Regions from separate parts of the Streptomyces sp. NBC_01460 genome, predicted to be linked through region 3. Evidence: riboswitches for the same ligand, from Rfam matches in the RefSeq annotation. Region 3 holds a riboswitch; each other region holds the start of a gene.
What was found. Region 3 has a riboswitch for cyclic di-AMP ahead of OG488_RS28985 (LysM peptidoglycan-binding domain-containing protein). Riboswitches for the same ligand answer to the same signal wherever they lie in the genome.

Region 1: linked by a shared signal. The riboswitch ahead of OG488_RS28290 (M23 family metallopeptidase) and the one ahead of OG488_RS28985 (LysM peptidoglycan-binding domain-containing protein) in region 3 are both predicted to bind cyclic di-AMP.
Region 2: linked by a shared signal. The riboswitch ahead of OG488_RS15380 (transglycosylase family protein) and the one ahead of OG488_RS28985 (LysM peptidoglycan-binding domain-containing protein) in region 3 are both predicted to bind cyclic di-AMP.

Annotation. Positions count from the first base shown of each region.
Region 1 is NZ_CP109473.1:6,252,713-6,263,202, forward strand. Features, by position in the region: gene OG488_RS28280 (M16 family metallopeptidase) at 1-800, shown strand, start outside; gene OG488_RS28285 (M16 family metallopeptidase) at 827-2,209, shown strand; cyclic di-AMP (ydaO/yuaA leader) riboswitch at 2,400-2,567, shown strand; gene OG488_RS28290 (M23 family metallopeptidase) at 2,581-3,375, shown strand; gene OG488_RS28295 (GntR family transcriptional regulator) at 3,599-4,303, shown strand; gene OG488_RS28300 (HPr family phosphocarrier protein) at 4,478-4,759, opposite strand; gene OG488_RS28305 (bifunctional acetate--CoA ligase family protein/GNAT family N-acetyltransferase) at 4,924-7,905, shown strand; gene OG488_RS28310 (DUF5998 family protein) at 7,976-8,572, shown strand; gene OG488_RS28315 (alkaline phosphatase family protein) at 8,572-9,759, shown strand; gene OG488_RS28320 (thymidine kinase) at 9,823-10,473, shown strand.
Region 2 is NZ_CP109473.1:3,487,001-3,497,490, reverse strand. Features, by position in the region: gene OG488_RS15420 (N-6 DNA methylase) at 1-702, shown strand, start outside; gene OG488_RS15415 (hypothetical protein) at 801-1,466, shown strand; gene OG488_RS15410 (serine/threonine-protein kinase) at 1,463-3,013, shown strand; gene OG488_RS15405 (SurA N-terminal domain-containing protein) at 3,183-3,839, shown strand; gene OG488_RS15400 (nucleoside triphosphate pyrophosphohydrolase) at 3,869-4,855, shown strand; gene OG488_RS15395 (cytochrome P450 family protein) at 4,899-6,182, opposite strand; partial or broken gene OG488_RS15390 (cytochrome P450) at 6,354-6,611, shown strand; gene OG488_RS15385 (transglycosylase family protein) at 6,717-7,703, shown strand; cyclic di-AMP (ydaO/yuaA leader) riboswitch at 7,994-8,165, shown strand; gene OG488_RS15380 (transglycosylase family protein) at 8,166-8,861, shown strand; gene eno (phosphopyruvate hydratase) at 9,179-10,465, shown strand.
Region 3 is NZ_CP109473.1:6,407,800-6,418,289, reverse strand. Features, by position in the region: gene OG488_RS29010 (roadblock/LC7 domain-containing protein) at 1-401, opposite strand, end outside; gene OG488_RS29005 (ATP-binding protein) at 398-1,897, opposite strand; gene OG488_RS29000 (MBL fold metallo-hydrolase) at 1,964-2,956, opposite strand; gene OG488_RS28995 (SIS domain-containing protein) at 3,363-4,256, shown strand; gene OG488_RS28990 (hypothetical protein) at 4,384-4,965, opposite strand; gene OG488_RS28985 (LysM peptidoglycan-binding domain-containing protein) at 5,176-6,033, opposite strand; cyclic di-AMP (ydaO/yuaA leader) riboswitch at 6,036-6,221, opposite strand; gene OG488_RS28980 (hypothetical protein) at 6,581-6,811, shown strand; gene OG488_RS28975 (TetR/AcrR family transcriptional regulator) at 6,916-7,554, opposite strand; gene OG488_RS28970 (quinone oxidoreductase family protein) at 7,648-8,613, shown strand; gene OG488_RS28965 (ferredoxin) at 8,716-8,907, opposite strand; gene OG488_RS28960 (cytochrome P450) at 8,957-10,180, opposite strand; gene OG488_RS28955 (NAD(P)/FAD-dependent oxidoreductase) at 10,228-10,490, opposite strand, start outside.

The DNA.
Region 1 (10,490 bases), 160 kb from region 3:
TGGACGACGCGCAGGCGTTCTTCCGCACGTACTACGCGCCGAACAACGCGGTGCTCTCCGTCGTCGGTGACATCGACCCGGAGCAGACGCTCGCCTGGATCGAGAAGTACTTCGGCTCGATCCCCTCGCACGACGGCAAGCAGCCCCCGCGCGACGGCACCCTGCCGGACGTCATCGGCGAGCAGCTGCGCGAGGTCGTCCACGAGGAGGTCCCCGCGCGTGCGCTGATGGCCGCCTACCGGCTGCCGCACGACGGCACGCGCGCGTGCGACGCCGCGGACCTCGCCCTGACCGTGCTCGGCGGAGGTGAGTCGTCCCGTCTGCACAACCGTCTGGTCCGCCGCGACCGTACGGCGGTGGCCGCCGGTTTCGGGCTGCTCAGGCTGGCCGGCGCGCCCTCCCTGGGGTGGCTGGACGTCAAGACGTCCGGCGGTGTCGAGGTGCCGCAGATCGAGGCGGCCGTCGACGAGGAGCTGGCCCGCTTCGCCGAGGAGGGCCCCACGCCCGAGGAGATGGAGCGCGCCCAGGCGCAGTTGGAGCGCGAGTGGCTGGACCGGCTCGGCACGGTCGCCGGCCGCGCCGACGAACTCTGCCGGTACGCCGTCCTGTTCGGTGACCCGCAGCTCGCCCTGACCGCGGTGGGCCGGGTGCTCGACGTGACGGCGGAGGAGGTCAGGGAGGCCGCCCGGGCCGCCCTGCGCCCCGACAACCGTGCCGTCCTGGTCTACGAGCCGGTCGAACCGGCCGACGAGGCCGACGAGACCGCCGGCACCGACGCGCACGAGGGGGCCGACAAGTGACCGACGCCGCCGTGACTGGAGTAGCGATGGAGTACCACCCGCAGCCGACCGCCGGCGAGGCCAGGCCCTGGGCCTTCCCCGCGCCCGAGCGCGGCGCCCTGCCCAACGGGCTGACCGTACTGCGCTGCCACCGCCCCGGGCAGCAGGTCGTCGCCGTGGAGATCTTCCTCGACGCGCCGCTCGACGCCGAGCCCGAGGGGCTGGACGGAGTGGCGACGATCATGTCGCGCGCCCTGTCCGAGGGCACGGACAAGCGCTCCGCCGAGGAGTTCGCCGCGGAGCTGGAGCGCTGCGGCGCCACGCTGGACGCCCACGCGGACCACCCGGGGATCCGGGTCTCCCTCGAGGTCCCGGTCTCCCGCCTGTCCAAGGCGCTCGGGCTGGTCGCCGAGGCCCTGCGGGCCCCGGCCTTCGCCGAGAGCGAGATCGAGCGCCTGGTCGGCAACCGCCTCGACGAGATCCCGCACGAGCAGGCCAACCCCGCGCGCCGGGCCGCCAAGCAGCTGTCCAAGGAGCTCTTCCCCGCCACGGCCCGGATGTCCCGTCCGCGCCAGGGCACCGAGGAGACCGTCCGGCGGATCGACGCCGCGGCCGTGCGCGCCTTCTACGACGCCCACGTCCGCCCGTCCACGGCGACGGCGGTCGTCGTCGGCGACCTCACCGAGGTGGACCTGGACGCGCTGCTCGCCGAGACCGTCGGGGACTGGTCGGGCAATGCGGGCCAGGCCCGCCCGGTGCCCCCGATCACCGCGGACGACACGGGCCGTGTGGTCGTCGTGGACCGTCCCGGAGCCGTCCAGACTCAGCTGCTGATCGGCCGGATCGGCGCGGACCGGCATGACAGCGTGTGGCCCGCCCAGGTCCTCGGCACGTACTGCCTGGGGGGCACGCTCACCTCGCGGCTGGACCGCGTGCTGCGCGAGGAGAAGGGCTACACGTACGGTGTCCGGGCCTTCGGGCAGGTGCTGCGCTCGACGGCGCCCGGCTCCTCCTCCGGGGCGACCGGGGCCGCCATGCTCGCCATCAGCGGTTCCGTCGACACGGAGTCCACCGGGCCCGCGCTCGACGACCTCTGGAAGGTCCTGCGCACCCTGGCGGCCGAAGGGCTCACCGACGCCGAGCGTGAGACGGCCGTCCAGAACCTCGTGGGCGTCGCCCCGCTGAAGTACGAGACCGCGGCCTCGGTCGCGGGCACCCTGGCCGACCAGGTGGAGCAGCACCTGCCGGACGACTACCAGGCCCAGCTGTACGCGCGCCTGGCGGCGACCGGCACGGTCGAGGCGACCGCCGCCGTCGTCAACGCGTTCCCGGTGGACCGGCTGGTCACCGTCCTGGTCGGGGACGCCGCACAGATCGCGGACCCCGTACGCGCGCTCGGCATCGGCGAGGTGTCGGTCGTCACCGGCTGACATGACGGGACATCAGGGACCCCGGCGGGGCACTCTCGCCGGGGTTCTGTCTTTTGTCTGTTTTAAGCGGAAAATACATGTTCATCCTGTGGGATGTGCGACAAAAGACCCGTTCCGTTTGGCGGGCGAAAGCGGCCCCCTCTAGCGTCGGCCCGGCTGTCCGTCAGACGAATGCCGCATCCGTGGCGCCGGGCAGTCATCGCCGAGTCCCCGTCCGGCGCGAGCCTGGGGAGCCGGGGACCCACGAAGTCCCTGGGGTGAATCGGATCCCTGCACCTCGCACGAGGCTCAGGGGCCCGTAGGAGACCTTCCTGCTCCGAACCCGTCAGCTAACCCGGTAGGCGAGAAGGAAGGAAAGGACCAGCCCCTCCATGGCGTTCATCCGTGCCACCGGGAAGCACCGTGCCCCGAGCCGCCTGACGCGCAAGAGCGCCGAGGTCGCCGGCATCGCGGCCCTGGCCACCGCCGGTGTCATCGGCGCCACCGCGTCCCCCGCCCTCGCCGCGGACTCCGAGGCCGTCGCCCCGTCCTCCACCGGTCTGACGCAGGCCGTCGCCCTCGACACCACGCTCGCCGCCCAGATCGACGCCCAGGCCGAGGCCCAGGCGCACCAGGCCGAGGTCGTGGCCAAGGCGAAGGCAGCTGCGAAGGCCAAGGCGAAGGCCGAGGCCGAGGCGAAGCGCAAGGCCGAAGCCCGTGCCAAGGAGGCCCGTGAGGAGAAGGCGCGGGCAGCCCGCGCCGCCGAGCGCGCCCGGCTGAACGCGTTCCACCTCCCGGTCGCCGGCTCGCACGTGACCACGGGGTACCAGTCCGGCGGCGCGCTCTGGTCCTCCGGCACCCACTCCGGCGTGGACTTCCAGGCCGCGTCCGGCACCTCCGTCGTCGCGGTCGGCGCCGGCACGGTCGTCGAGGCCGGCTGGGGCGGCGCGTACGGCAACAACATCGTGCTCAAGATGAAGGACGGCACGTACACCCAGTACGGCCACCTCTCCTCGATCGGTGTCTCCGTCGGCCAGAGCGTCGGCTCGGGCGAGCAGATCGGCATCTCCGGCTCGACCGGCAACTCCACCGGGCCGCACCTGCACTTCGAGGCCCGGACCACCCCCGAGTACGGCTCGGACATGGACCCCGTCGCCTACCTCCGCGCCCACGGCGTCCAGGTCTGATCCGACACCTCACCACACCGCTCCGACGAAGGCCCCGGCATCCGCCGGGGCCTTCGTCGTGCGTCCGGAAGTGTGTGCGCCGACGCCTCCGCGGAACAGCTCCCTGGCCAAAAGATATCCATGGATTCCGCCCCGCCATCGGAAATGCGCGCCGGTTGCAATAGAGTCGCAGGACAGGCGTCGATCAGCCGCGTTTCGCGGGGATTAAGGCGGAGGTTCGGACATGCGCATTCCCGCGCATTCGGTATGCACGGCAATCCGTGACGACATCGTCTCCGGTGTCTTCGAGCGCGGCAGCCGCCTCACCGAAGAGGTGCTCGCGCGTCGCTACGGCGTCTCCCGCGTCCCCGTACGCGAGGCGCTGCGCACCCTGGAGTCCGAAGGGTTCGTCGTCACCCGCAGGCACGCCGGCGCCTGTGTCGCCGAGCCCACGGAACAGGAGGCCGCGGACCTTCTGGAGATCCGGATGCTCCTGGAGCCCCTGGGAGCCGCACGTGCGGCCCAGCGCCGCACCGAGGCGCACCTCAAGGTGCTCCGAGGCCTGGTCAGGCTGGGGCAGGAGCGGGTCCGCAGGGGCGAGGGAGAGGATCTGCGCTCCCTGGGCGGCTGGTTCCACGAGACGCTGGCACAGGCCTCCGGCAGCCCGGCGCTCATCGCGCTGCTCACCCAGCTCCGGCACAAGATCGCCTGGATGTACGCCGTCGAGCAGCCGGTCCGCCCCGCGGACTCCTGGGCCGAGCACGGCGCTCTCGTCGACGCCGTGGCGCGCCGCGACGCCGAGCGGGCCAGGGCGCTCGCCACCCAGCACGCGGAGCGGGCCACGGCGGCGCACCGGCTGCGGCGCCCCGACCGGCCGGGGCACCCGGCGGCCTCCGCCCGGGTGAGGACTTCGCAACACCACGTAAACATCGCGGGAGTCCGCCATTAACAATTGCGCCGTATACAAAGAGGGGTAATTGCCGGAGGGCTTTCTTTTTGCTGCCCTGATTCAGGATTTCCGGAGCGGTGTCCGCACCTGATCCGGAAACAGAAAAGCCGCGGCTCCCGGTCGGGGGTGCCGCGGCTTTCCCGCAGAAAGAAATCCGGATCGGAATGGCCGGAATCAGACGGTCTCCGGAAGCTCCTCGAGCCCCTCGGCGACCAGCTTCGCCAGACGGTCCAGGGCGGCCTCGGCGTTGTCCGCCTCGGACGCGAGCACGATCTCCTCGCCGCCCTGGGCGCCCAGGCCGAGCACCGCGAGCATGGAGGCGGCGTTCACGGGGTTGCCGTCCGCCTTGGCGATCGTCACGGGGACGCCGGAGGCCGTGGCGGCACGGACGAAGATGGAAGCGGGGCGGGCGTGCAGGCCCTCGGCCCAACCGACGTTGACGCGGCGCTCAGCCATGGTTCTGCCCTTCACGTATCAATGGGTTGTCTAGACCAGTCTCTCATGTGGTGCGCACTGCTGTGCCCGGCGTCGCCGCCGGGCGCCCACCGCCCGTCGGCCCCCTCAGCGTGCCCCTGCCGCGAACCCTCCGCGACCGGTGCGCGGCGCCGTAGGCTTTGCCCATGGAGCCCACTCCGGAGCAGAGTCCGCACCACGCGTACCCCGACCACTGGGAGGCGGACGTGGTGCTCCGCGACGGTGGCACCGCGCGCATCAGGCCCATCACCACGGACGATGCCGAGCGGCTGGTCAGCTTCTACGAGCAGGTGTCCGACGAGTCGAAGTACTACCGCTTCTTCGCCCCGTATCCGCGCCTCTCCGCCCGGGACGTGCACCGCTTCACCCATCACGACTACGTCGACCGGGTGGGACTGGCCGTCACGATCGGCGGCGAGTTCATCGCCACCGTGCGCTTCGACCGCATCAACGACCAGGGCCGGCCGGCCTCCGCCCCGGCGGACGAGGCCGAGGTCGCCTTCCTCGTCCAGGACGCCCACCAGGGCCGCGGCGTGGCGTCCGCCCTGCTCGAACACATCGCGGCAGTGGCCAGGGAGCGAGGCATCCGGCGCTTCGCCGCCGAGGTGCTGCCCGCCAACAACAAGATGATCAAGGTCTTCCGGGACGCCGGGTTCACCCAGCAGCGCAGCTTCGAGGACGGCTCCGTCCACCTCACCCTCGACCTCGAACCCACGGCCGAGTCCCTCGCGGTCCAGCGCGCCCGTGAACAGCGTGCCGAAGCGCGCTCGGTGCAGCGCCTGCTGGCCCCCGGGTCGGTCGCGGTCGTCGGCGTCGGCCGGGCGCCAGGCGGCGTGGGCAGGACGGTGCTGCGCAATCTCCTCCGCTCGGGCTTCACCGGACGCGCCTACGCGGTGAACACGTCCTTCCCCGAGGAGACGGAAACGGTCGAGGGAGTCCCCGCGCACCGCTCGGTGGGCGGGATCGGCGAGCAGGTCGACCTCGCTGTCGTCGCCGTCCCCGCCGACCGGGTGCCCGAGGCCGTCGCCGACTGCGGCGAGCACGGGGTCCAGGGCCTCGTCGTCCTCTCCGCCGGATACGCCGAGCGCGGCGCCGAAGGCCGGGAGCGGCAGCGGGAGCTGGTCCGGCAGGCACGCTCGTACGGCATGCGGATCATCGGGCCGAACGCCTTCGGCATCATCAACACCTCCGACGCGGTCCGTCTCAACGCCTCCCTCGCCCCCGAGTCGCCCAAGGCCGGGCGCATCGGGCTCTTCACCCAGTCCGGCGCCATCGGGATCGCCGTCCTGTCCGGCCTCCACCGGAGGGGCGCCGGCCTGTCGGCGTTCATCTCCGCGGGCAACCGGGCCGACGTCTCCGGCAACGACTTCCTGCAGTACTGGTTCGAGGACCAGGGCACGGACGTCGCCCTGCTGTACCTCGAATCGCTCGGCAACCCCCGCAAGTTCACCCGGCTCGCGCGCCGGACGGCGGCCGTGAAGCCCGTCGTCGTGGTGAAGGGGGCCCGGCACAGCGGAGCCAACCCGCCCGGCCACGCCGTACCGGTCAGCCGCATCCCCGACGCGACGGTGTCCGCGCTGATGCGGCAGGCGGGCGTGATCCGCGTCGACACCGTGACGGAGATGGTCGACGTGGGGCTGCTCCTCGCCGGCCAGCCCCTGCCGGACGGCCCCCGGGTCGCGATCCTCGGCAACTCGGAGTCCCTCGGCCTCCTCACCTACGACGCCTGCCTGGCGGAGGGGCTACGCCCGCGCCCGCCCCGCGACCTCACCACGGCTGCGGGCCCCGGAGACTTCCGGGACGCGCTGGGGGAGGCCCTCGCCGACCGGAAGTGCGACGCCGTGATCGTGACCGCGATCCCCTGGGTGGGGGAGAACGGCGAGGCGGAGACCGGGGACGGCGAGGTCCTGGCGGCCGCGCTGCGCGAGGCGGCGGCCACCGGCCCCGCCAAGCCGGTGGCCGTGGTGCACGTGGAGATGGGTGGCCTGGCGCAGGCCCTGGCGGTCGCCGCGAGCACCGCCACTCCGCCCGGCACCCGGCCCGCCGCGAGCACCGCGACCCGGCCCGCCACGAGCACCGCCACTCCGCCCGGGACCCGGCCCGCCGCCCCCATCGCCACGGAGCCGGGTGCCCGAGCCGCCGACCCGGAGCCGCCCGCTCCGTCCCCCGCTCCTGCGGCGAGCGGGGGACGGAGCGAGGGCACGGCGCCGGCCGCGCCGCCCGAGGAGGTGGACGCCGCCGGGCCTCCCGCCGGGCGCATCCCCGCCTACCCGGCCGCCGAGCGAGCCGTCCGGGCGCTCGCCGAGGCGGTGAAGTACGCACAGTGGCGACGCCAGGCGGCCGCCCCCGGAAGGGTGCCCGAATTCCTGGACGACACCATCGACGAACACGGGACCGCCGGACTGATCGAGACGCTGCTCGGGCCGGACCCGGACCCGCGCGGCCGTCCCCTCACCCACGACGAGGCCCGCGAGCTGCTCGCCCGCTACGGCGTCGCCGTGCGGCCGGCGCTCCCCGCCCCCGATCCGGAGGCAGCGGTCGCCGCCGCCGGGACGCTCGGCTACCCGGTGGCCCTCAAGACCACCGCTCCCCATCTCCGCCATCGCGCCGACCTCGGTGGCGTCCGGCTCGATCTCGCCAACGAGAACGCCCTGCGCCGTGCGTACGCCGAACTGACCGACCTGCTCGGCTCGCCCGCGGAGCTCAGGCCCGTCGTGCAGGCCATGGCACCCCGAGGCGTCGACACCGTCGTCAGGGCCTCGATCGACGCGGCCGCCGGTGCCGTCCTCTCCTTCGGTCTGGCCGGGGCCCCCTCCGAACTGCTGGGCGACACGGCCCACCGTCTCGTCCCCGCCACCGACCGGGACGCCGCCGAGCTGATCCGCTCGATCCGGGCGGCTCCGGTGCTGTTCGGGTGGCGCGGAGCCGCGCCGGCGGACACCGCGGCGCTCGAGGAGCTCCTGCTGCGGGTGTCCCGGCTGGTCGACGACCACCCCGAGGTGGTGTCGGTCACCCTGGAACCGGTGGTCGTGGCGACACAGGGCCTCACGGTGCTCGGAGCGAGCGTCCGGCTCGCCCCGCCGCCCGCCCGCAGCGACCTCGGTCCGCGCCGGCTTCCCAGCTACTGACCGGCGGATCGGCGTACGGGCCCGCGCACGGCGTCCCCCGCAGCCACCGGTCCCCCGTAGGATGGTCCGCATGGCAAAGACCGGTACGACGACCCAGGGGCTGCGCGCGGCGATCGAGCGCAGCGGCTACTACCCGGCCCTCGTGGCCGAGGCGGTGGAGGCCGCCGTCGGCGGTGAGCCGGTCGCTTCGTACCTGGTGCACCAGGAGACCACCTTCGACTCCAACGAGGTCCGCCGCCATGTCACGGTCCTCGTCCTGACGGACACCCGCTTCATCGTCAGCCACACCGACGAGCAGGCCGCCGACACCAGCTCCCCGACGCCGTACGCCACGACGTCCACGGAGTCGGTGAAGCTCGACCGGATCTCGTCCGTCGTGGTCAGCCGCGTGGTCGCCAATCCTGAGAAGTACGTGCCCGGCACCCTGCCCCGCGAGGTCGTCCTGACCATCGGCTGGGGCGCGGTCTCCCGCATCGACCTCGAGCCCGCCGCCTGCGGCGACTCCAACTGCGAGGCCGACCACGGCTACACCGGCAGTTCCACCGCCGACGACCTCAGCCTGCGTGTCAGCGAGGCCGGCGACGGTCCCGACACCGTGCGCCAGACCCTCGCGTTCGCCCAGGCCCTCTCCGAGGCCACGGCCGCGACCGCGCCGCCCGCCCGCTGATGGTCCAGCCCGCCTGGCAGGACCCGGTCCTGCTCGCTCCCGAAAGCGCGCCCGCACCCGAGTACGGCACCGGCTCGCTCGCCGATCTGCTGCCCACGCTGGCCGCGGGCCAGGGCGTACCCGGTTTCGAGGCGTTGATCCCGGAGCTCACCCCGGCCGACCGGAACTGCGTCTTCCTGATCGACGGCCTCGGCTGGGAGCAGATCAAGGCCCACCCGGACGAGGCGCCCTTCCTGCACTCGCTGCTCCCCACCTCCCGCGGCGGCACCGGCCGGCCCCTCACCTCGGGCTTCCCGTCCACCACGGCGACGTCGCTCGCCTCGGTCGGTACGGGCCTGCCTCCCGGGGAGCACGGCCTTCCCGGTTACACGGTGCGCAACCCGGCGACGGGCGCGCTGATGAACCAGCTCCGCTGGCGTCCGTGGACCGACCTCAAGGCCTGGCAGCCGTACCCCACCGTCTTCAAGCTGGCCGACGCCGCGGGCGTGCGCACGGCCCAGGTCTCCGCCCCCGGCTTCGAGCAGACCCCGCTCACCAAGGTCGCGCTCAGCGGCGGTTCCTTCCTCGGCAGGCTCACCGGCGAGGAACGCATGGACCTCGCCGGTGAGCGGCTCGCCGCCGGCGACAGGTCACTCGTCTACACGTACTACAGCGAGGTCGACGGCCAGGGGCACCGCTTCGGTGTCGACTCCGACGCCTGGAGGGGGCAGCTCATGTACGTCGACGGGCTCGCCCGGCGTCTCGCGGAGCAACTGCCGCCCCGCTCCGCGCTCTACATCACCGCCGACCACGGCATGATCGACATCCCGTTCGACGAGCAGTCGCGGATCGACTTCGACGAGGACTGGGAGCTGAGCGCCGGAGTCGCCCTGCTGGGCGGCGAGGGCCGCGCGCGCCACGTGTACGCGGTCCCCGGGGCCGAGGCCGACGTGCTCACCGTCTGGCGCGAGGTGCTCGGCGAGCAGTTCTGGGTGGCGAGCCGGGACGAGGCCGTCGCGGCGGGCTGGTTCGGTCCCCGGATCGACGAGCGGGTGTACGGCAGGATCGGCGACGTCGTGGCCGCCGCCCACGACGACGTGGTCATCACCGCTTCGGCCAACGAGCCCCACGAGTCCGCCATGGTGGGGATGCACGGATCGCTCACCCCCGTGGAACAGCTCGTCCCGCTCCTCGAAGTACGCTCGTAGCCGGCATTTCCCCCACCCCCCCCACGCACACACGTACCGCACCCGAAAGGCGCTCGACTTCTCATGCCCGAGCTTGTGTTCTTCTCCGGAACGATGGACTGCGGAAAGAGCACGCTGGCCCTCCAGATCGGCCACAACCGGTCGGCGCGCGGGCTGCGGGGTGTGATCTTCACCCGGGACGACCGTGCGGGCGAAGGCAAGCTGTCGTCCCGTCTGGGCCTGGTGACCGAGGCGGTCGAGGCGTCGCCGGGCATGGATCTCTACGGCTATCTCGTGAGCCGGATGTCGAAGGGCGACAAGGTCGACCACGTGATCGTGGACGAGGCCCAGTTCCTCGCCCCCGAGCAGATCGACCAACTGGCCCGTGTCGTCGACGACCTCGGCCTCGACGTCTTCGCGTTCGGCATCACCACGGACTTCCGCACCAAGCTCTTCCCCGGTTCGCAGCGGCTGATCGAGCTGGCGGACCGGATAGAGACGCTCCAGGTCGAGGCCCTGTGCTGGTGCGGCGCCCGTGCCACGCACAACGCGCGGACGGTCGGCGGGGTGATGGTGGTCGAGGGTGAGCAGGTGGTCGTGGGCGATGTGGACCAGCAGGCCACGGACGTCGGCTACGAGGTCCTCTGCCGGCGTCACCACCGTCGTCACATGACGAGCGCCTCGGCCCACGCGGGGGCGCTGTCGCCGGACGTCCTGCCGGTCGCCTCCTCGTGACCGTACGTCTGTAGCCT
Region 2 (10,490 bases), 2.9 Mb from region 3:
GCTCCCGCCCGCCACCTCCCGCCCCCTGCCGCCGGCGGGGGCGCGGCCGAGCTGGCCCGGGTGCGGGAGCGGCTGGACGACACCCTGAAGCTGGCCGCCCGGCTCGCCCCGCCGCCCGCCGCCCCCGGCGCACCCGCACGGCGTCCCTTCACCACGGTCGCCGAACTGGCCCGCGCCGGCGCCCTGCACCTGCGCACGGGCACCGGCACCGGCACCGGGCCGGTGCTCACCGAGCACGACGTCCTCGCCGGGACGGCGCCCAGCGGTACGCCCGCCCCGCCCGCCGCGTCCCCGGAGGGCGAACCGCTCCTCCTGGAGGCGGGCGACGTCATCGTGCCCGTCCTGGGGGGCGGTTCGGTCGCCAGGGTCGTCGACGAGGCCACCGCCGGCGCCGTGCTCGGACGCAACCTCCAGCTGCTGCGCCCCGATCCGGCCGCCCTGGACCCCTGGTTCCTCGCGGGGTTCCTGCGCGGCACCGCCAACCACCGCCAGGCCAGCAGCTACGCCTCCACCGCGACGCGGCTCGACGCCCGCCGCCTCCAGGTGCCGCGGCTGCCCCTCACGGAACAGCGGCGGTACGGCGAGCAGTTCAGCGCCCTCGCCGCGTTCGAGGAGGCCCTGCGCACGGCGGGACGGCTCGGCGGACAGCTGGTGCAGGGGATGTACGACGGGCTCACGGACGGCACGGTCGCCCCGAAGTGACGTGAAGCACAACGGTTGTGCACAACCCGGGACCGGTTGTCCGTGTCGGTGTATACGCTCACTGCACACGTCCGATCCACGCCCTCCGGGAGCAGCACATGCACGGCTACGGCTATCCGCCGGAGCAGCAGCAGCCGACGCGTCGTCCGTCCTCGGCCACGCTGGTCACCCTGCGCGTGGTCTTCGTGGCGCTCGCCCTGCTGAGCTGCGGCCTCCTCGCCTGGGCGGCCATGCTGCGTCTGGCGATCGTCACCCGTAAGGCGCGCGACTGGTGGCTGTTCGGCCTCGTCATCGCCCTGAACATCGGGCTCATCGCCTACCTCGGCTCGCTGCCGGAGGAGGAAGAGGTGATGACGGACGGGCAGGCGGTCATCACCCTGTCCTGGATGCTGGTCGTCTTCGTCGGCACGGTCACCTACTACCTGTACACGGAGATACGGCACTTCGGGCCGTACGGCGGAGCGCAGGCGGGCCCGCGGGCGGGCTCCTACGCCGGCGCCGGGCCCTACGGCGGTCCGTACGGGGGGCACCCGGGGGTGTCCTCGTCCGGCGGGTACGCGTCGCGGCCGACCGTGCCCGCCCCGCCCACGGCACCCGTCCCGCCCGCCCCGTCCTACGGCTACCCGCCCGCGCCCGGGCCGGGCCCCGTCCCCGTGGCGCCGTCCGACGCGCCGAGGACCGCCCCGCCCCAGCGCCTCGACCAGGTGCGCGCCGAACTCGACGAGCTGAGCGACTACCTCCGCAAGGAGGGCGACGGACGGTGAACGGGCGTGTCATCGCCGGGCGTTACGAGCTGGCGACCATTCTCGGCCAGGGCGGCATGGGCCAGGTCTGGACGGCGTACGACCAGCGCCTGGACCGCAGGGTCGCGGTGAAACTCCTGCGCCCCGACCGGGTCGCGGGTCCCTCCGGCAGCGAGGCCGCCGACGACCTGCGCCGCCGGTTCGTCCGCGAGTGCCGGGTCACCGCGCAGGTCGACCACCCGGGCCTCGTCACCGTCCACGACGCCGGGAGCGACGGCGAGGACCTCTACCTCGTCATGCAGTACGTCGAGGGCGCCGACCTCGCCGACCACCTCGCCGAGCACGACCCCTATCCGTGGCCCTGGGCCGTGGCCGTCGCCGCCCAGCTGTGCGCGGTGCTCTCCGCCGTGCACGCCGTGCCGATCGTCCACCGGGACCTCAAGCCCCGCAACGCCATGGTGCGGCCCGACGGCACGGTCACGGTCCTCGACCTGGGCATCGCCTCCGTCATGGACACCGACACGACCCGTCTGACGCACACGGGCTCACCGATCGGCTCCCCGGCCTACATGGCCCCCGAGCAGGCGATGGGCGGCGCGGTGGGCCCGTACACCGACCTGTACGCCCTCGGTGTGCTCCTGCACGAACTCCTCAGCGGCGACGTGCCGTTCGCCGGGTCCACGGCCCTGGGCGTCCTGCACCGCCACCTCTACGAGCCGCCCCTCCCGGTCCGCCACCTCAGGCCCGAGGTCCCCGAGGCGCTGGAGGCGCTCGTCCTGCGGCTGCTCTCCAAGGACCCGCAGCACCGCCCCGCCTCCGCCCAGGAGGTCTACGAGTCCCTGCGCCCCCTGCTGCCGGCCGGCGGCGCGCCGTCCGGGCCGCTCGACCCGACCCGCCCCTTCCTCCGCCCGCACGCGCCCTGGCCCGACCGGGCGGCAGTCCCGGCGCCCGCGCCCGTCCCGCCCGTTCCCCCCGTGCCCCAGGCGCCGCCCGCGCGGCCGGACGTGGCGCGGGCCGTCGACGACGTGAAGCGGCTGCTCGGCGAGGGCCGCATCACCCAGGCCGTCGACATCCTCGGGGGGATCCTGCCGGCCGCCGCCGCGGAGCACGGCGAGCACTCGCCGGTGGTGCGGATCCTGCGCAAGCAGTACGCCGCCACGCTGATGGACGACGGCCAGTACCGCCGCGCCCTCCCCGAGCTCCGCCGCCTCGCCGACGACCGCGCCGCGGAAGCGGGTCCGGCCGACTCCCAGACCCTGCAGTTCCGTTACGACGCCGCCCAGTGCCTGGAACAGCTCGGCGAGGCGGCCTCCGCGCTCGCCGAGTACCGGGCGGTCCTCCCGTACTACGAGAACGGCTACGCGACCTCCACCGGTCCCGGCCGGGCGTTCGACATCCGGCACCGGATCGGCCACCTCCTGCTCGGGGTGGGCGACCACACGGCGGGCCGCGCCCAGCTGCAGGCCCTCCTGTACGACACGGAGCGCGCCTACGGTCCCCACCACGCCCTGCCCACGGAGCTCCGCCGCCAGCTGACCCACCACCGGGACGTACGCGGCTCGATGTGAGCCGAGGGCGGCCGAAAAGGGTGGGACGGACGGGATTTCGTCCGCGACCCCACACAGACCGGTCCGGAAATCGTTGGTCGAAGCAGTGGCCCGAATCACGTCCACTGCCTAACATCGATCACCGCAAGGCTTTGTGCACTGATGCACAAACTCTCCCCGGGAGGCTCCTTTGCACCGCCGTCGTCGCACCGCGCTCGCCCTGTCCGCCGCCACGCTCGTCGCGGCGCCGCTCCTGACCGCCTGCGGCAGCGAGGCCCATCCCGGTGCCGCGGCCGTGGTCGGCGGCGACCGGATCGACGTGGCCACGGTCCAGTCGCGGGCGGCCGACGTGCGCGACGCGCAGCAGGCGCCGGGGCAGTCCGCGGAGCTGGTGAAGAAGTCCGGGCAGCTGACGCGCGCCAAGCTGCACGGCCTGATCTTCGGGCGGGTCCTGGACCGGGCGGCGGAGGACGCGGGCGTGAGCGTCAGCCGCAAGGAGATCCAGCAGATCCGGGCGGCGGCCGCCGCGCAGTCCGGCGGTGACAAGGGCCTGCGGACGGTCATGCTGGAGCAGCGCTGGGTCGCCCCCGGCCAGATCGAGGAGGACCTGCGCCAGGAGGTCCAGCTCCCGAAGCTCGCGCAGGCCCTCGGCGCCGACCTGCAGTCCCCGGCCGGCCAGCAGGCCGTCCAGGAGGCCCTCACCAAGGCGTCGAAGTCGCTGCACATCGACGTCAACCCGCGCTACGGCAGCTGGGACGACCAGAAGGTCCAGCTCAGCACCTACGCGGCGCCGTGGATCAACCAGGTCACCCGCGCGCAGGGCCAGGAGCCCGAGCCCGGCGCCTGACCCCGGACGGCCGGGGGTAGGTTCGGGGCGTGAACGCTGAAGACCCCGGTCGTATCGTCCTGCTCACCGCCAGCCACCGGGTCGCCCCCGGTCTGCTGTCCTGGCCCGCCTGGCAGACGCTGCGGGCCGCGGACCGGGTGCTGTGCGCCGGGCGGGACCACCCGCAGCTGCCGTACCTGCGGGAGGCGGAGGTCGCCGTGGAGCACTCCGCGCCCTCGGCCGAGGAGCTCGTGGACGACTGCGCGGGCGGCCGGACCGTGGTGGTCCTGGTGGGCGGCGAGGGCGACCAGCGGCTCACCGACGGCCTGGCCCGGCTCGGCGGCTCCGGCCGGGTGCGGATGCCCGACCTGGAGCTGCTGCCCGGGTCGTACGACCTGCCCGGCGCACGCCTCCTGGATCTGGTCCAGGTCATGGACCGGATCCGGCTCACCTGCCCGTGGACCTCGCAGAAGACGCACGAGGGTCTCGCGAAGTACGCCATCGAGGAGGCGTACGAACTCGTCGAGGCCATCGAGGACGGCGACCGCGAGGAACTGCGCGAGGAGCTCGGCGACGTACTGCTCCAGGTCGTCTTCCACGCGCGCATCGCGCAGGAGGACCAGGAGGAGCCGTTCGGCATCGACGACGTCGCGGCCACCATCGTCGAGAAGCTGATCCACCGTCACCCGCACGTCTTCGGCGACGAGACCGCCGAGACCCCGGAGGACGTCCGCGCCCACTGGCTGCGGACGAAGGCGATCGAGAAGCAGCGGGAGTCGGTCACCGACGGGGTCCCGCCCGGGCAGCCCGCTCTGGCGCTCGCGGCCAAGCTCGGAAACAGGGTCCGCACGGCCGGTCTCGACGTGGAGCTCCCCGCGGGCGACGGGATCGGCCACCGGCTGCTCGCCCTCGCCGTGCGGGCCGAACAGGACGGCGTCGACCCGGAGGCCGCCCTGCGGGCCGCCGCCCGCGCCTACCGGGACGCCGTCCGGGCGGCCGAGGGGCTCGGCGGCACGGCGGATGGCGTCGAGGAGTGAAGGACAGCCCCGAAACGGCCTCCGCGCCCGACGCAGCGCCTCTTCACCGGGGAGTCGCGCCGGGGGCTCCAGGAGGCGCGCCTCCGGTCCGTCGCCCAGGAGTGAACTCCACCGGCAGCGTGCGCAGGCCGCGCATGATGAGGCCACCCCGCCATCGCAGTTCGTCGGGGCTCGTGGCCGGCTGAAGATCCGGCAGGCGATGGAACAGGGTCGCCAGCGCGGTGCGGCCCTCCAGCCGGGCGAGCGGAGCTCCGAGGCAGTAGTGGATGCCGTGCCCGTATCCGAGGTGCTGGTTGTCGCGGCGGGAGAGGTCGAGGGTGTCGGGCTCCTCGAAGCGGGCCGGATCACGGTCGGCCGCAGCGAGTACGACCAGGACCGGATCGCCCTCGCGAATGTGCTGCTCCCCGATCACCAGTGCCTCGGTGGCGTAGCGCCAGGTGGCGATCTCCACGGGGCCGTCGAAACGCAGCAGCTCCTCGACGGCGGTATCCAGGAGGGCGTGGTCGTTCAGGTCGACAGCGTTCTGGAAGACGGAGCGCTGTGCCGGGTTGCGGAAGAGCGCGTGGGCGCCGTTTCCGATCAGGTTGATGGTGGTCTCGAAACCCGCGAAGAGGATGACGAAGCACATGGCAGCGACCTCGTTCTCGCTGAGGTGCTCGCCGTGGTCGCTCGCCCGGATCAGGTCGGAGATCAGATCGTCGCCGGGGTTCTCTCTCTTGCGGTGGATCAGGTCGGCGAGATAGCTGCGGATCCTCTTCACCGACCGGGCCACGCCACCGCGAGGGCCGCCACCGTGCCGGATCATCATGCCTGCCCAGTCCCTGAAGTCGTCCTGGTCCTCGCTCGGGACTCCGAGCAGGTCGCAGATCGCGTAGATGGGCAGCGGGAACGCGAAATCGTGGATGAGGTCGGCCGTTCCCCGGTCCGCGAAGCCATCGATGAGGTGGTCTGTCAGCTCCTGTACACGCGGTGCGAACTCGGCGACCCGGCGCGGGGTGAACGCCTTGGACACGAGGCGACGCAGTCGCGTGTGATCGGGCGGGTCGATGTTCAGCAGGTGCGTCATGAGGTTGGCGCTGCGCTCCCCGGGGATGCCGGTTCTGCTCTTCCCGTGTGCGTCTTCCGCGTGGTGCGCCGGGTTCTTGGAAAGGCGGCTGTCGGCGAGGGCCTGCCGGGCATCCGCGTAGCGGGTCACCAACCAGGCCTCGACACCGCTGGGCAGCGTGGTGCGGTGCACGGGGCTGTGCTCGCGGAGCGAGGCGTACGCGGGATACGGGTCGGTGGCGAACTCCCAGGTGAAGAGTTCCGGCGACGGGGTGTGGTTCACCGGACGACGGTATCCGGCGGGCGCCTGTTGCCACCTCTCGCCCCGGCTCCGCCCGACCGGAGGGGCGGCCGCCCCGGCGGGCCCTGCTGTTCGTCACGCTGCGCCGTACCCGCCTTGCCTTGGCACGGTGCCTTTCGCGCGGCTCTTTTCGGAGATCGAGGCATCGCGCGGGATCTCGCACGGAGTGACAATCAGCACCTCGGACACGGGCACGGCATCCACTACTGCCTGGGGGCTCCGCCGGCCCGTCCGGCGGGGCGGGTGGCACTGGCGACACTGCTGCGCCGCCTTCCCGACCTGCGGCTCACCGCAGATCCTGCCGATTTGCGGTGGAGGGGCGGACTCATCATGCGTGGACTGCGCACGCTTCCGGTGGAGTTCGGACCCGGGCCCTCCGCCGAAAAAAGTGACAGCCTGTCAACTCTGTGACTTTCACGTGATCTCCGCTGCATCGACTTGTGACACACGTTCGAGTAGGGCTAGGTTCACCCCTCGACCCACCCGTCACATGTCAGTCACACGGAAGGCAATCGCATGGGCTCCGCGACCGGCAGACACCGTCGCCCTCGTCAGGCACCCGCCATCGTCGTCGCCGCAGGCGTCACAGGATCGGCCATCGCCATTCCGCTGCTCGGTGCGGGCGGCGCGCAGGCGGCCGACGCGACGACCTGGGACCGGGTCGCCGAATGCGAGAGCGGCGGCATGTGGAGTGCCGACCTCGGCAACGGCTACTACGGCGGTCTGCAGTTCTCGCAGGACACCTGGTCGGCCTACGGCGGCACGTCGTACGCGCCCCGCGCCGACCTGGCGAGCCGCTCGCAGCAGATAGCGGTGGCGGAGAAGGTGCTGGACGACAAGGGCCCGCAGGCGTGGCCCAGCTGCGCGGTGATCTCCGGTCTCGCCCTGGACGGGACGCTGCCCGGCGTCGACCCGGGCGGCGAGCCGTCCGCCGAGCCCTCGGACACCGCGACGCCGTCCGAGACCCCCTCCTCCGAGGCGAAGGACCCGGCGGACACCGCCGACGAGAAGGACACCTCGGACTCGGACGCGAAGGGCAAGGCGAGCGGGAACACGTCCGACGACACGTCCGGCAGGAGCGACGAGGCCGTCGAGTCCTCGGACACCGCGACGCCGTCCGGGACCCCCTCCGCCGAGGCCCCCGGGTCGTCCGGCGCATCGAAGGGTGACGGGACGACGAGCGGGAAGCACCGCGGCACGCCGGCTCCCGAGGCCGGTACGGAGACGGGGGCCGACGACGGGCGCGAGTCCGGCCGCCACGCCTCCCGCGGCGACTCCGACGCGCGGCAGGGCGCGGAGGGCACGTACACCGTCCGCGAGGGCGACAACCTCTGGGCCATCGCCGACGCGCAGGAGCTGACCGGTGGCTGGACCGCGCTCTACGAGGCCAACAAGGACGAGCTGGGCTCCGACCCGGACCTGATCCTTCCCGGCCAGAACCTGGACCTCGGCCTCGGGGCGGACGCGCAGGACGCTCCGGCGGAGACCGCCGCCGCCAACTGATCAAAAGCGGGAAAACACCCCGAAAACAGGGGCAGTTAAGAGACCTATGTCCACTTATGCGTAAGTGAGACATGGGTCTCTTTGCGTCAACTGCTGCGCCCCGTCCGTCCGGTCCGTCCATATTGCGTCCGACCTGCGGAAACGATCCTCGCCGCCGGGACGATACGGGCTGATTGGTCGTTATGTCCATCTTTGAATGTGGGGGTTGCGTGTGTCTACGGTCGGAGCCGCTCGCACCGCGGGCACCCTCGACCGTCACGCCGAATCCTGCCGTCGGCCGAGGGGTACCGACGCGTAAAGCGCCGTAGGCAGGAGCGGGGGAACCAGGTAGGCGCCGGACCCGGCCGTCGGAAGACGGGCGAAGGGACGGCTAGGGGTGGAGCCGCCCGCGGAAGCGGACGGCCGGGCAACTCACAGGCCCGAACCCGACAGCTCACCTCGTAGGCGTCGGTGAGGAGAACCATGCTGCTTTCCAGCAAGGGCAAGCACCGTCGCCCGTCCAAGGCCGTCCGTATCGCGACCCTGGCCGGTGTCACCGGTGCGGCCGTCGCCGTGCCGCTCATGGGCGCGACCGGTGCCTCCGCCGCCTCCGTCGACACCTGGGACGCCGTCGCCCAGTGCGAGTCCGGTGGCAACTGGTCCATCAACACCGGCAACGGTTACTACGGCGGTCTGCAGTTCTCGCAGTCCAGCTGGGCGGCCGCCGGTGGCACGCAGTACGCCGCCCGCGCCGACCTGGCCACCAAGGGCCAGCAGATAGCCGCGGCCGAGAAGCTCCTCGCCCTCCAGGGCCCGGGCGCCTGGGGCTGCGCCGGTGCCGGCGGCCTGACGAACGACGGTGTGGACCCGGGTGTCGACACCGGTTCCGGCCAGAGCGCCGACAAGGCCGAGACGAAGGCCCAGCCCGAGCGCAAGGCCGAGCAGCCCACCACGCGCAGCGAGAAGCGCACGGCCCCCGGGAAGACCGTCACCACCCCGACCGGCAAGAAGGTCGAGAAGGGTGACGGCGAGTACAAGGTGAAGGCCGGCGACACCCTCAGCAAGATCGCCGACGCGAAGAAGGTCAAGGGCGGCTGGGAGAAGCTGTTCAAGCTGAACGACGACATCGTCGACCAGGCCGACATGATCTTCCCGGGTCAGCAGCTCCACCTGAAGTAGTCGGAAACGGCCCGGGGTCCCCCTCCTGCCCCGGTGGCCCGGCCCGGCGCGCAGACCCCCCGCGCGCCGGGCCGCGGCCGTGTCCGGCACCCGTCGAAGGAGTGCCGGCGCGCGCTCACCCAGAGGTGAGCGTTCAACAGTTGTGGTTACTGGCCAGTAGAATTCTGGAGCTTTGCCCGTAATGCAGACCCTTGGGTCCTTTTTCGTCCCAGGGGACGGGCGGACGGCCGACGGAGCGGGCCGAGCCGGTTAGGCTCGTGACGCAAGGCCACAGTGACCCTGCACAACCAGTGTCAGATCCCAGAAGGAGATGCCTCGTGCCGTCCATCGACGTCGTCGTAGCCAGGGAAATCCTCGACTCCCGGGGTAACCCCACGGTCGAGGTCGAGGTTGGCCTCGACGACGGCAGCACGGGACGTGCTGCTGTTCCGTCCGGCGCCTCCACCGGCGCGTTCGAGGCCATTGAGCTTCGCGACGGTGACCCGAACCGTTACCAGGGCAAGGGCGTCGAGAAGGCCGTCCTCGCCGTGATCGAGCAGATCGGCCCGGAGCTCGTCGGCTACGACGCCACCGAGCAGCGCCTCATCGACCAGGCGATGTTCGACCTGGACGCCACCGAGAACAAGGGCTCCCTCGGCGCCAACGCCATCCTCGGTGTCTCGCTGGCCGTGGCGCACGCCGCGTCCGAGGCCTCCGACCTCCCGCTCTTCCGCTACCTCGGCGGCCCGAACGCGCACCTGCTGCCCGTTCCGATGATGAACATCCTGAACGGCGGCTCGCACGCCGACTCCAACGTGGACATCCAGGAGTTCATGATCGCGCCGATCGGCGCCGAGTCCTTCTCCGAGGCCCTTCGCTGGGGTGCGGAGATCTACCACACGCTGAAGAAGGTCCTGAAGACCAAGGGCCTGTCGACCGGTCTCGGTGACGAGGGCGGCTTCGCCCCCAACCTCGAGTCCAACCGCGCCGCCCTCGACCTCATCCTCGAGGCGGTCAAGGAGGCCGGTTACGTCCCCGGCCGCGACATCGCGCTCGCGCTCGACGTCGCCGCGTCCGAGTTCTACAAGGACGGCGTCTACGAGTTCGAGGGCAAGTCCCGCTCGGCCGCCGAGATGACCGAGTACTACGAGGAGCTCGTCTCCGCGTACCCGCTGGTCTCCATCGAGGACCCGCTGTACGAGGACGACTGGGCCGGCTGGAAGGTCATCACCGACAAGCTCGGCTCCAAGGTGCAGATCGTCGGTGACGACCTGTTCGTCACCAACCCCGAGCGCCTCGCCCGCGGTATCGAGGAGGGCTCGGCCAACGCCCTGCTCGTCAAGGTCAACCAGATCGGTTCGCTGACCGAGACCCTGGACGCCGTGGAGCTGGCCCAGCGCAACGGCTTCAAGTGCATGATGTCGCACCGTTCCGGTGAGACCGAGGACGTCACCATCGCCGACCTCGCCGTCGCCGTGAACTGCGGCCAGATCAAGACCGGCGCCCCGGCCCGCTCGGACCGTGTCGCCAAGTACAACCAGCTGCTGCGCATCGAGGAGATCCTCGACGACGCCGCGGTGTACGCCGGACGTTCGGCGTTCCCGCGCTTCCGCTTCGACGGCTGACAGCCCGAGTCCGGAGCACCAGCCT
Region 3 (10,490 bases):
GGTTGGCGGGTGGGGGCGTGCATGGCCCTGGTCAGCGCGGTGACTTGCACCTGCATCTGGTAGGCGATGTTCCCGAGGTGTGCGTCGGGGGCCGCGAACAGGGCCAGCGTGGTGTTCCTGCCCGCCGGTACGACGATGGCGAAGCCCAGGTCGGACTCCACGACGGTCTGGGCCAGGCGGGGTGACTCGGCCTCGGTGAACGCCGTGGTGAAGGCGCGGGCGGACGCGTGCAGGGTGGCCGTCATCGCGGCGACGCGCTCGGCGGACGCGCGGTCCAGGCCGGGCGACGCGCCCTCGACGAGCCCGTCGCCGGTGGCGACCACGGCGTGTTGCACTCCGGGCAGCTCCAGCAGGGGGGTCAGCACCCAGGCGAGATCACCGGCGGTGGGGGTGGTGCTCACGTCTCGTCGTCTCCTTGGTCGTCCGATGGGGATGCTGAGGGCGCCTCTGCCGGGGGCTCGGGCGCCTTCCTGCCGCTGAGTGTGCCCTCCTGGAGTGCGGCCCAGGCCGCTCCCGCCCCCTCCGGTGTACGGAGCACGGGCTCCTCCGCCGTCTGCGGGCGGGCCGTCGGCGCGTCCGGGGAGGCCGCCTTGCGGGATCTGCGCCGCCGGGTGGGCAGCTCCGCCGCGTGCGCCCCGCCGCCGGCCGCCGCAGGGGCTCCACCGGCCGCAGCGGGGTCCGCGACGGGCTCGGAGGGGGCTCCACCGGCCGCAGCGGGGTCCGCGACGGGTTCGGAGGGTCCGGCAGGCTCCGTGGACGGCACCGGCGCGGCAGCGGGGGCCGGCTGGACGGATGGGGCGGCCGGGGCGGAAGCCTCATGGGGCTCGGCGCCGGCCCCGCGCGCGTGCACCGGCTTCGGCGCGAGCACGGACAGCGTGCGGTCGTCGTCCATCACGGTCAGCAGATGGGCGGGGATGCGCAGCATCGCGCGCATCCCCCCGTACGGGGACGACTCGATGTGGCAGCTGAAGCCGTAGCGCGCGATGAGCCGTCCCACGACGGCGAAGCCGGTCTGCGGCGGGTCCCCCAGCTCGGTGAGGAGCACCTCGGACGGGCCCGACAGGAGGGTGCGGGCGCGCTTCAGCGCGTCGTCGTCCATGCCGATCCCGGCGTCGTCGACCAGGATCAGGGCCCCGCGGCCCGGAGTCTGCTGGACCGTCACCGGCACCTCGGTGTCCGGGTGGGAGTACGCCGTCGCGTTGGCCAGCAGCTCGGCGAGCGCGATGGCGAGGGGTTCGGCGGCACGGGCGACGAGGGCGAGCCGCTCCTGGCGCAGATGGTTGGCGACCTTGATCCGCTCGTACCCGGCGACCCGGGACTGGGCGCCGAGCACGACTTCGACGAGGGAGGAGTTCTGCCGGGCGAGTCCCGGCCAGGCGTCGCAGAGCACGGCCGTGGCCTGGGTGCGGCGCAGGGCCAGTTCGTTGCGGAAGTCGAGCTGCAGGATCCTCGGGTCGTCGTACTCGTGCTGGAGCTCCTGCAGGAGGTGCTGCGACTGGTTGAGCAGCGACTGGATCTTGGCGGAGGTGCCGCGCATGGCCGACCGTGCCGCCGCGTCGACCCGTCGGCGCTCCTCCAGCACCGCCGTGCGCGCGGCCTGAACGGCCTCGGTGAGCAGCCGGGCGGCGTCGCCCTCGATGTCCGCGGCCTCGCGCAGGCCGGGAACGGGTGCCGCCCGGTGGGAGAGCGCGGTGGCCGCGGCGGGTATCCGCTTCCGGGCGAGCTGGCGGATCTCCTCGGTGAGGGCGAGGGTGCGGGCCTCCGCGGCCCTCGCCTGACGTTCGGCCAGTTCTGCGCTCGCCGAGGCACCGTAGGCCTCCCGCCGGGCCTGGTACATGCGCGTCGACGTCCATATCGCCACCACGACGGCGATCAGGGTCAGGATCCATGGCACCACGGCGTCACCGCGTCTCTGTCGTCGGGGACGGCCGGCGGCCCGCGCCGTCGCCGTTCCGGCCGGCCGTCATGCCGGCTCGCCGGTACACGCCGCGCCGGTCTCGTGGGCGACGGCGGCGACATCGGCCATCACCTGCAGGACGCCGGGGAGTTCGGACCCGTCGAGGTGGCGGTATTCGCTCCCGATGGTCACCACGAGCCGTTCCGGCAGGCCGAGCGCCGGATGGCGGCCCTCGGCGATCACCCGGCGGGCGGCCTCGACGGCGGGCACCCCCGCCGCGTGGAGGGCGTGGGCGCGTTCGCGTACGTACGCGAGGTAGCCCATGTGCTCGCGGACGCCGGCCGGGTCGAGCACGGGTCCGTGGCCGGGCACGATCACCTCGGCGCCGGTGGCCAGGACCCGTTCGCAGGCCTCGATCACGTTGCTCAGGGGGCCCGCCCAGTGCACCGGGTGGTCACCGGGCTGCTCCGGGGTGGAGGAGAAGATGACGTCGCCGCTGAACACCGTGCGCTGCGCGGGGAGATACACCATGAGGTCACCCCCCGTGTGCGCGGGCGGGAGGGACGACACCTGGACCGTGTACTCCCCCAGGGTCAGTTCGAGTTCCCCGGTGAAGTAGGTCGTCGGCCGCACGGCCTCGGTCTCCGACCAGTCGAAGCCCCCGAAGTGACGGCCAAGGTAGGCGCCGAGGGGTGTGGAGGGATCACTTCCGGCCACCAGGGCGTGCTGCTGCTGGGGGGTGGGGTCGTAGTGGATGTGCTCCCGGGCCTCCCGGGTCACGATGATCTCCGCGTCCGGGAGCACCCCGGCGCCCCAGAAGTGGTCGCCGTTGGCGTGGGTGACGACCACACGGTCGATATTCGCCCCGTCGGGCAGCCGCTTCCGGCTCTCCGCGAGGAACTGGCCGGCCAGCACCGGGTCGTAGGGGGTGTCGATCCACAGCCCGCCGCGCGGCGACACGAGCAGGCCGCAGTTGGCCAGGCCCCAGCCCCGCTTCGGCGGCAGCCAGGCGTACAGGCCCCTGCCGAGGTCAACGACGTCCCCACCCGTGATCGACATGGGGCGATTATGCCGACCAGGATCCGGCCGCGCGTTCGAACTCGGCCAACGATCCGTTCCGGTGACGTGAAATCACCCCTCCTCCGGACCGCCCACCTCCCGCCGGTGACCGTCCGAGGTCACCGCAGACCGACCTCACAGGGGATGTTCCGCCCGATGTACGAGATATCGCCTGCCGACTCCGGCCCGCCGAGCAGATACCCACGGGGTGGCGACGGAACCGGATTGAGCCGACTACCCACCGAGCATGGCCGAAAACAGATGCCGATCGGATCAGGAAGAGAGGAGCCATTTGCTTGTTCTTGCTCGATTCACCCAGGTACCATGCAACATTGAGCAAAAGGGCGACGAATTCACCCAGCCCCACCCATCAGGCGCGAGTCAGCAGCGGAAGCGGAGTGCGGACATGTCCCATGTCGAGACCGAGACAGCCGGCCAGCCGGAGTGCTGGCGCCGCGCCGCGGAGGTCGCCGTCGGCCGGAAGGCGGCCCTGCCGGCCACCGGTGAGCGCATCGCCGTCGTCGGCTGCGGAACGTCGTACTACATGGCGCAGGCCTACGCCTCGCTCCGGGAGGCCTCCGGGCAGGGCGAGTCGGACGCGTACGCCGCCTCGGAGTTCCCCTTCGGGCGCGCCTACGACCGGGTGGTGGCCCTCACCCGGTCGGGAACCACGACCGAGGTGCTCGGTCTGCTGGACCGGCTGCGGGGCACCACCCGTACCGTCGCCGTGACCGCCGACCCGCGGACCCCGGTGATGGACGCGGCCGACGAGGTGGTGGTCCTCGACTTCGCCGACGAACGGTCCGTGGTCCAGACGCGCTTCGCGACGACCGCGCTGACCCTGTTCCGCGCCCACCTCGGACTGCACACCGAGGACGTCGTACGCGACGCGGAGACGGCGCTGGCGGAGCCGCTTCCCGAAGGGCTGCTGGAGTGCACCCAGTTCAGCTTCCTGGGGCGCGGCTGGACGGTCGGGCTCGCCAACGAGGCGGCGCTGAAGATGAAGGAGGCGTCGCTCTCCTGGACGGAGTCGTACCCGGCGATGGAATACCGCCACGGCCCCATCAGCATCGCCACGGCCGGGACCGCGACCTGGATGTTCGGCGCGGCCCCGGAGGGGCTCCGGGAGCAGGTGCTGGCGACCGGGGCCCGCTGGGTCGAGAGCGCTCTGGACCCGCTGGCCGACCTGGTCCGGGTCCAGCGGCTGGCGATCGCCCGAGCGGCGGCCCGCGGTCTCGATCCCGACCTTCCGCGCCATCTGACGCGGTCCGTGGTGCTCGGCACGGCGGCCGGGGCCTGAGCCTCCGGCCCGCGGTGCCCGGGCACGACGGCCGGGGCCGGGCACGGCGGTCGAGGGCCGGCCCCCGTCAGGGCATGCCGCGCACCGGGCCGGCGAGCAGCCCGGTGTGCGGCCCCGGACGCGGGGGTCAGGCCTCTTCGAAGTAGGCGTCGAGCACCTCGTCGAGTTCCGCCGTCCACCCCTTGAGCTCGCTTCGGGCCCCGGCCTCGACCTCGGCGTTGAACCACCGGACGCTCGACAGGTGGACCGTCACGGTGAACCGGCGCCCGAAGCGGCCGGTCCTGACCTCGACCGCGCCGATCTCGGACCAGTCGAACTCCGCCTCCTGGTCGTCGAGCCGGAAGCGGACACCCGCGGCGTCCACCCTGATCGATCCGCGCCGGTCGCTGACCTCGAAGACGGGCGCGTCCTTGTCCTCGGCGCCGTCGGCGTCCTTGGCTCCGGCGTCCTCGCTCACCGCCTCGCCGTCCGGGGTGGCCTCGTCGTCCGGGATCGCGTCGGCGGCGGCCGTGGACTCCTCCGCGGCCTCCTCGGCCGCACCCTCGGCGGGAGCGTCCGCGACGTCGCCCGCCGGGACCTCGCCGGGCTCCGCCTTCTCCGCTTCCGCCTCCGTCCGCGCGGGGGCAGGGGCCGTCAGGCCGGGGATGTACGCCGGGTCTGTCCCCGCGGCGAACTCGGGCTTGTTGTTCGAATCTATGCGCTGCTCCACGGCGGGCAGTATGGACGACGAACCTGTACGAGGCCAGTCACCCCGGCCCCGACCGGCCTGTCGCGCGGGTGCCGGCCGCCGCGGTGGGGGAGCACCGGGGGACCTCGGACACGACAGAAGGGTGGTGCGGGTTCCGCCGAACCCGTACCACCCTTCAATGCCGGCCCTCTGTCACACGCCGTGTGTCAGAGGCCCCGTGTCCATGGAGCCTCAGTAGGCACCGAAGACGTTGTCGATCGAGCCGTACCGGTCCGCGGCGTAGTTGCACGCGGCGGTGATGTTGGCGACCGGGTCGTAGCTGTCCGTCGACGTACCGGGCACGTGGTACGCCTGGAAGGTCGGGTCGATGACCTGCAGCAGGCCCTTCGACGGGACGCCGTTGATCGCGTTGATGTCCCAGTTGTTGATGGCCTTCGGGTCACCCGCGGACTCGCGGATGATGTTGCGGTGGATGCCCTCGTAGGTGCCGGGGATGCCGTGCTCGGCCATGACGGCCAGCGACTCCTTGATCCAGCCGTCGAGGTCGTTCGTGTACGAGACCGGCGCGGCCGCGGGGGCGGCTTCGGCGGCCGGAGCGCCCTCGGTGGCGAGCGACGTGCTCGTGCGCTCCGAGCGGTCGGCGCGGTCGGCGCTCTTCTCGGCACGGTCGGAAGCCTTGGACCCGGCCTTGTCGGCCTTGTCCGCCGCCTTGTTCTCACCCTTGGCGCCAATGGTGATCTTCAGGCCGGGGTGAATGAGGTCCGGGTTTCCGCCGATGACCTTCTTGTTGCCCTCGTACAGGGCCTTCCAGCCACCGCTCACGGAATGCTCGCGAGCGATCTTGGCGAGAGTGTCGCCGAAGACGACGGAATAGGTGGTGGACGTGGACTTCTGCGCGGCAATTCCCTTGCCGGACACAGCAGTCGACGTTGCAGCCTTTTCCACCGCAGCGGGCTGGGCCGGGGCGGCGAAGGCGCCGGTGGCACCGATGAGGGGCAGGGCCAGGGCGGCTCCACCCGTGCTCACGGCGATGATGCCGCGGGTGAGCGAAGTGGTCCTGGAACGACGGTGCTTACCGCTTTCGGGCATGCTGAATTCCTCTCCGCCGCCTGCGAAGTGAGCTGTCGGGTTCGAGCTGGAGATGCCCGGCCGCATGGGAATGCGACTTCACCCCGAGCCGCTCCGGAAACCGGATCGGCGCTTACTTGGGTCCCCCGCTCCTGCCGTACGAGAAGTGGTCGGGTAACCGGACGGCGGCAGGATTCGGCGTTCCGCCCGGAGTGATGGTGACCGTAGGCGAGAAATAGGGAAAGGAACAAGCCTGGCGGAGTGATCACAATTCATTCGCAAGATCAATTCACGGGAATTCATGTAATCCACCCCACATCGCGTCACTCATTTCTCTTGCCGCAGAAGGGAACCGACGGGCGCACGCCCGCGTCCGGGGCGTCGGAGGTGACCCTGGTCACTGAGTCCGATTCGGGCGTTTTGCGCCTACCCGCAGGGGCCCAGGTCGCACGAAATGGCCTTTTATGGATTACGGGATTAAATTCAAAAAACACTCCAAATCGGGCATATGACTCACGCCCGATGCCCGCAGGCGTACCTGGAGCGTCGGCGTGGAACCGATCTGCCTATGACTGAGAGCCCGTACGCGCCTGTCCCCCGGATCACCGTCCTGCCGGTCCAGCCGGGTGACCCGCCCTTCCGTGTCGTGGAGATCGACGGCGAGGTGATCGGGACGGCGACCGCCATGACGGACGTCCTGAGCGCCGCCGCCACGGCCGGGGTCGTGGTCCACGACCTCGACGACCCGGCCTCCGTCCGGTGGGTGGGCGGCGGCAAGCTGCACTGGAGGCCACACTGAGCGGAAGGGCCGGGCGGGGCCGGAAGGGACTGCCGGAAGGGACTGCCGAGGGTTCGCGAGGCGCCCGGCCGGTGACGGGCCCGGCGCGCGTCAGGCCCTTGCGGTCAGACCTCGGGGGAGGGCGCCGGCGCGGCCGTGGCGCGCAGCAGGTCCAGCGACGTGTCCAGCGCGGCTTCCAGGTGGGTGATCCGGCCGGTGGACATCAGGATGACCACTCCCCCCTGCACCGCGGCGACCAGTGCGGCAGCCGCGCGGTCGGTGTCCAGCCGGGGGTCGACCTCGCCACTGTCCTGCATGAGGCGGATCCCGGCACGCAGGGCCGCCTGCCACTGGTCGAGCAGTCGTCCGGTCAGCGCCTGGGCGGCGGGGGTCGTGCGGCCCAGCTCGGTGATCAGCACGCCGAGCGGGCAGTTGACGCCCTGTTGCTCGTATCGCCGGACGACCGCGTCGCGCCAGTCCTGCCACGCCTGCCACGTACCCAGGTCGCTGAGGTGCGGCTCCTGGTCCTCCAGGACACGCTCGGCCTCGCGGGCCCCGACAGCGAGGAGCAGCTCCTCCTTGCCTCCGGGGAAGTAGTGGAAGATCTGGCTCTTGCTCGTGGAAGTGCGCGCCCGCACGTCGTCGAGCGTGGTGGCCCCGGCGCCCCTGGCCCGGATCTCCTCCGCCGCGCCCTCCACGATGCGGCGCCGGGTGGCCGCCCCCTTGGCCGTGAGTCGCGGTGGGGCACTGGTCCCGCTCGGCATGCCTGCCTCCGTTTCTGGACTTGCCAGTCCATTTTATCCGGACGACTCTGGCACCCGTCCACAGGGAACGAGAGCAGACAAGAGGACGGAAACATGCGAGCGATCGTCATCGAACGACTGGGCGGCCCGGAGGAACTCCGGCTCGTCGACCGTCCGGCCCCCAGGCCCGGCCCGGGCGACATCCTGGTCGACGTCACGGTGGCCGGTGTGAACTTCATGGACACGGGTGTGCGCCGACTGGGCCCCTCCGCGGGCGGAGTCCCCTTCACGCCCGGCGTGGAGGGTGCCGGGCGGATCGGCGCCCTGGGCGAGGGCGTGACCGGGTTCGCCGTCGGCGATCGAGTCTCCTGGGTGTACGCGTCCGGCTCCTACGCCGAACAGATCGTGCTGCCTGCCGCCGATGCCGTGCCCGTGCCGGACGACATCTCCGACGAGACGGCGACGAGCCTCATGATGCAGGGCATCACGGCCCATCACTTCACCACCGAGGCAGCCCCGGTGGAGCCTGGCCAGACGACGCTGGTCCACGGGGCGGCCGGCGGCCTGGGACATAATCTGACCCGGATGATCAAGGCGCGTGGTGCGACCGTCATCGGGCTCGCCTCCACCGAGGAGAAGGCGGAGGCGGCCCGGCGCAACGGGGCGGACCACGCGATCGTGTCCAGCGGGGACGCTTTCGTGGCACCCGTCCTGGAGCTGACCGGCGGCCACGGTGTCCACACCGTGTTCGACGGCGGGGGCGGGACCACGTTCCGGGCGTCGATGGGCGTCGTACGGCGCCACGGGACGTTGCTCTACTACGGAGCGTTCAACGGCACGGTCCCCGTACTGAACATGAGGGAGCTGCCCCGCAGCATCAAGGTCTGCTATCCGGTCTTCCGCGACCACATCCCCGGCCGCGAGGAGCTCCTGCGCCACAGCGCCGCGCTCTTCGACCTGGTGCGCCAGGGGGTACTGCTTCCCGCTGTCGGAGGGCGCTACCCGCTGCGGGACGCGGAGCGGGCGCACCGCGACATCGAGTCCCGGTCCACCACGGGCAAGCTCCTCCTCTTCCCGTAGCGGAAGGAGCCCCTGCGCAACGACGACGGGGAGACGTCGACCGGGGGACGGCCGCGGGCCACCGCCGCCGCCCCCGGGCTCCTTCCCGTCAGTCCTGGACCGTCAGTCCTGGACCGTGATGGCGAGGGCCGGGCAGACCGCCGCGGCCTGCTCGACGTCGTCGGCCCGGTCCGACGGCGGTGCGGGGTCGAGCAGCACCGCGATGCCGTCGTCGTCCTGGTCGAACACGTCAGCGGCGGCGACCACGCACTGTCCGGACGCCACACACTTGTCCTGGTCGAGGGTCACTTTCATGAGCACTCCTTCGTCGTCGGTGTCGATGAGGGGACGGTGGGGGGAGGAGTCACCAGGCCACGGGCAGTTCGTGGACCCCGTAGACGGATCCGTCGTGCTTGAACGACAGCTGCTCCAGGGCGGTGTCCAGGCGCAGGGTCGGGATGCGCCGGTAGAGGGTGCTGTAGACCACCTGCAGCTCCATGCGGGCCAGCGGCTGGCCGACGCACTGGTGCACGCCGAAGCCGAAGGCGACGTGGCGGCGCGCGTCACGCCGGAGGTCGAGCCGGTCGGGGTCGGGGAAGACCTCGGGATCACGGTTGCCGATGTCGTTCGGCACGATGATCCCCTCCCCCGCCCGGATGACCTCACCGGCGATCTCGATGTCCTCCAGCGCGACACGGCGGCGGCCGCCGTGGGTGATGTTGAGGTAGCGCAGCAGCTCCTCCACGGCGCCGGAAACCACCTTCGCGTCCCCGGTGTCGCGCAGCAGGGCGAGCTGGTCGGGGTGTTCCAGGAGGGCGAGGGTGCCCAGGGCGATCATGTTCGCGGTGGTCTCGTGTCCGGCGATCAGCAGGAGCACGCCCATCTCGGCCGCCTCACGGCGGGACAGCTCCCCCGCCTCGACGCGCGTACCGAGTCCCGACAGGAGGTCGTCCGCCGGACCGGCGATCTTGTCGCCCATCAGCTCGTCCAGGTACCCGATCAGGTCGGCGTGGGCCGCGGCCCGCGCCTCGGGCGGTGCGCTGCGGCTGATGAGGGTCTTGCTGTTGACCTGGAAGAAGTCGTGGTCGCCGTACGGCACTCCGAGCAGTTCGCAGATCACGAGCGAGGGGACCGGGAGGGCGAAGGCCTGGACGAGGTCGGTCCGCGCGGGGCCGGACAGCATCTCGTCGATCAGTCCGTCCACGATCTTCTGGACGGCGGGCCGTAGCGCCTCCACCCGCCTGATCGTGAAGGGGGCCGTCACCATCCGCCGCTGACGGGCGTGTTCGGGGTCGTCCATCAGGATGAAGCTGAAGCTCGTCCCCCTCAGCGGCGCCGGGCTGGGATATCCGGGCCGGGTGACGTCGGCGCTGATCCTCGGGTCGGCGAGGAGGGTGCGCTGTTCGGCGTATCGGGTCACCAGCCAGGGCGTGGTCCCGTCCCACAGGCGGACCTTCCGGAGCGGCCCCTGTTCCTGCTCGGCCTTCAGGGCGGGTGGCGGGTCGAAGGGGCATGCCGCCGCCCGGGACATCGGGAATTCCGGGGCCGCTGACGGGTGTACCTCTTCCGGGCGTGCCGTGCTGGTCATCGCTTCCTCACTTCGTCGTGCGGGGGCTGACGCGCCGTCGGCCGCTGTCACGGCGCGGACGGTTCGAGGGACGGGACGGGACCGCCGATCTCCGGGCGGCGCAGTCGGGCCTGTCTGGGCATGTTCCAGCCGAGGACGCCGGTCACCCTTCCGTCGCGCGCGTAGCGCAGGACGAACCGTCCGCCCGCGAGGTCGCCGTCCACGACGGTGGCCTCGGCGTCCGGCCCGGGCCGGCCGTGGGCCTGGATGCGGGCATCGAACTGGTCGGTCCAGAAGTAGGGCACAGGGACGTACGGCCGGTCGGCGCCCA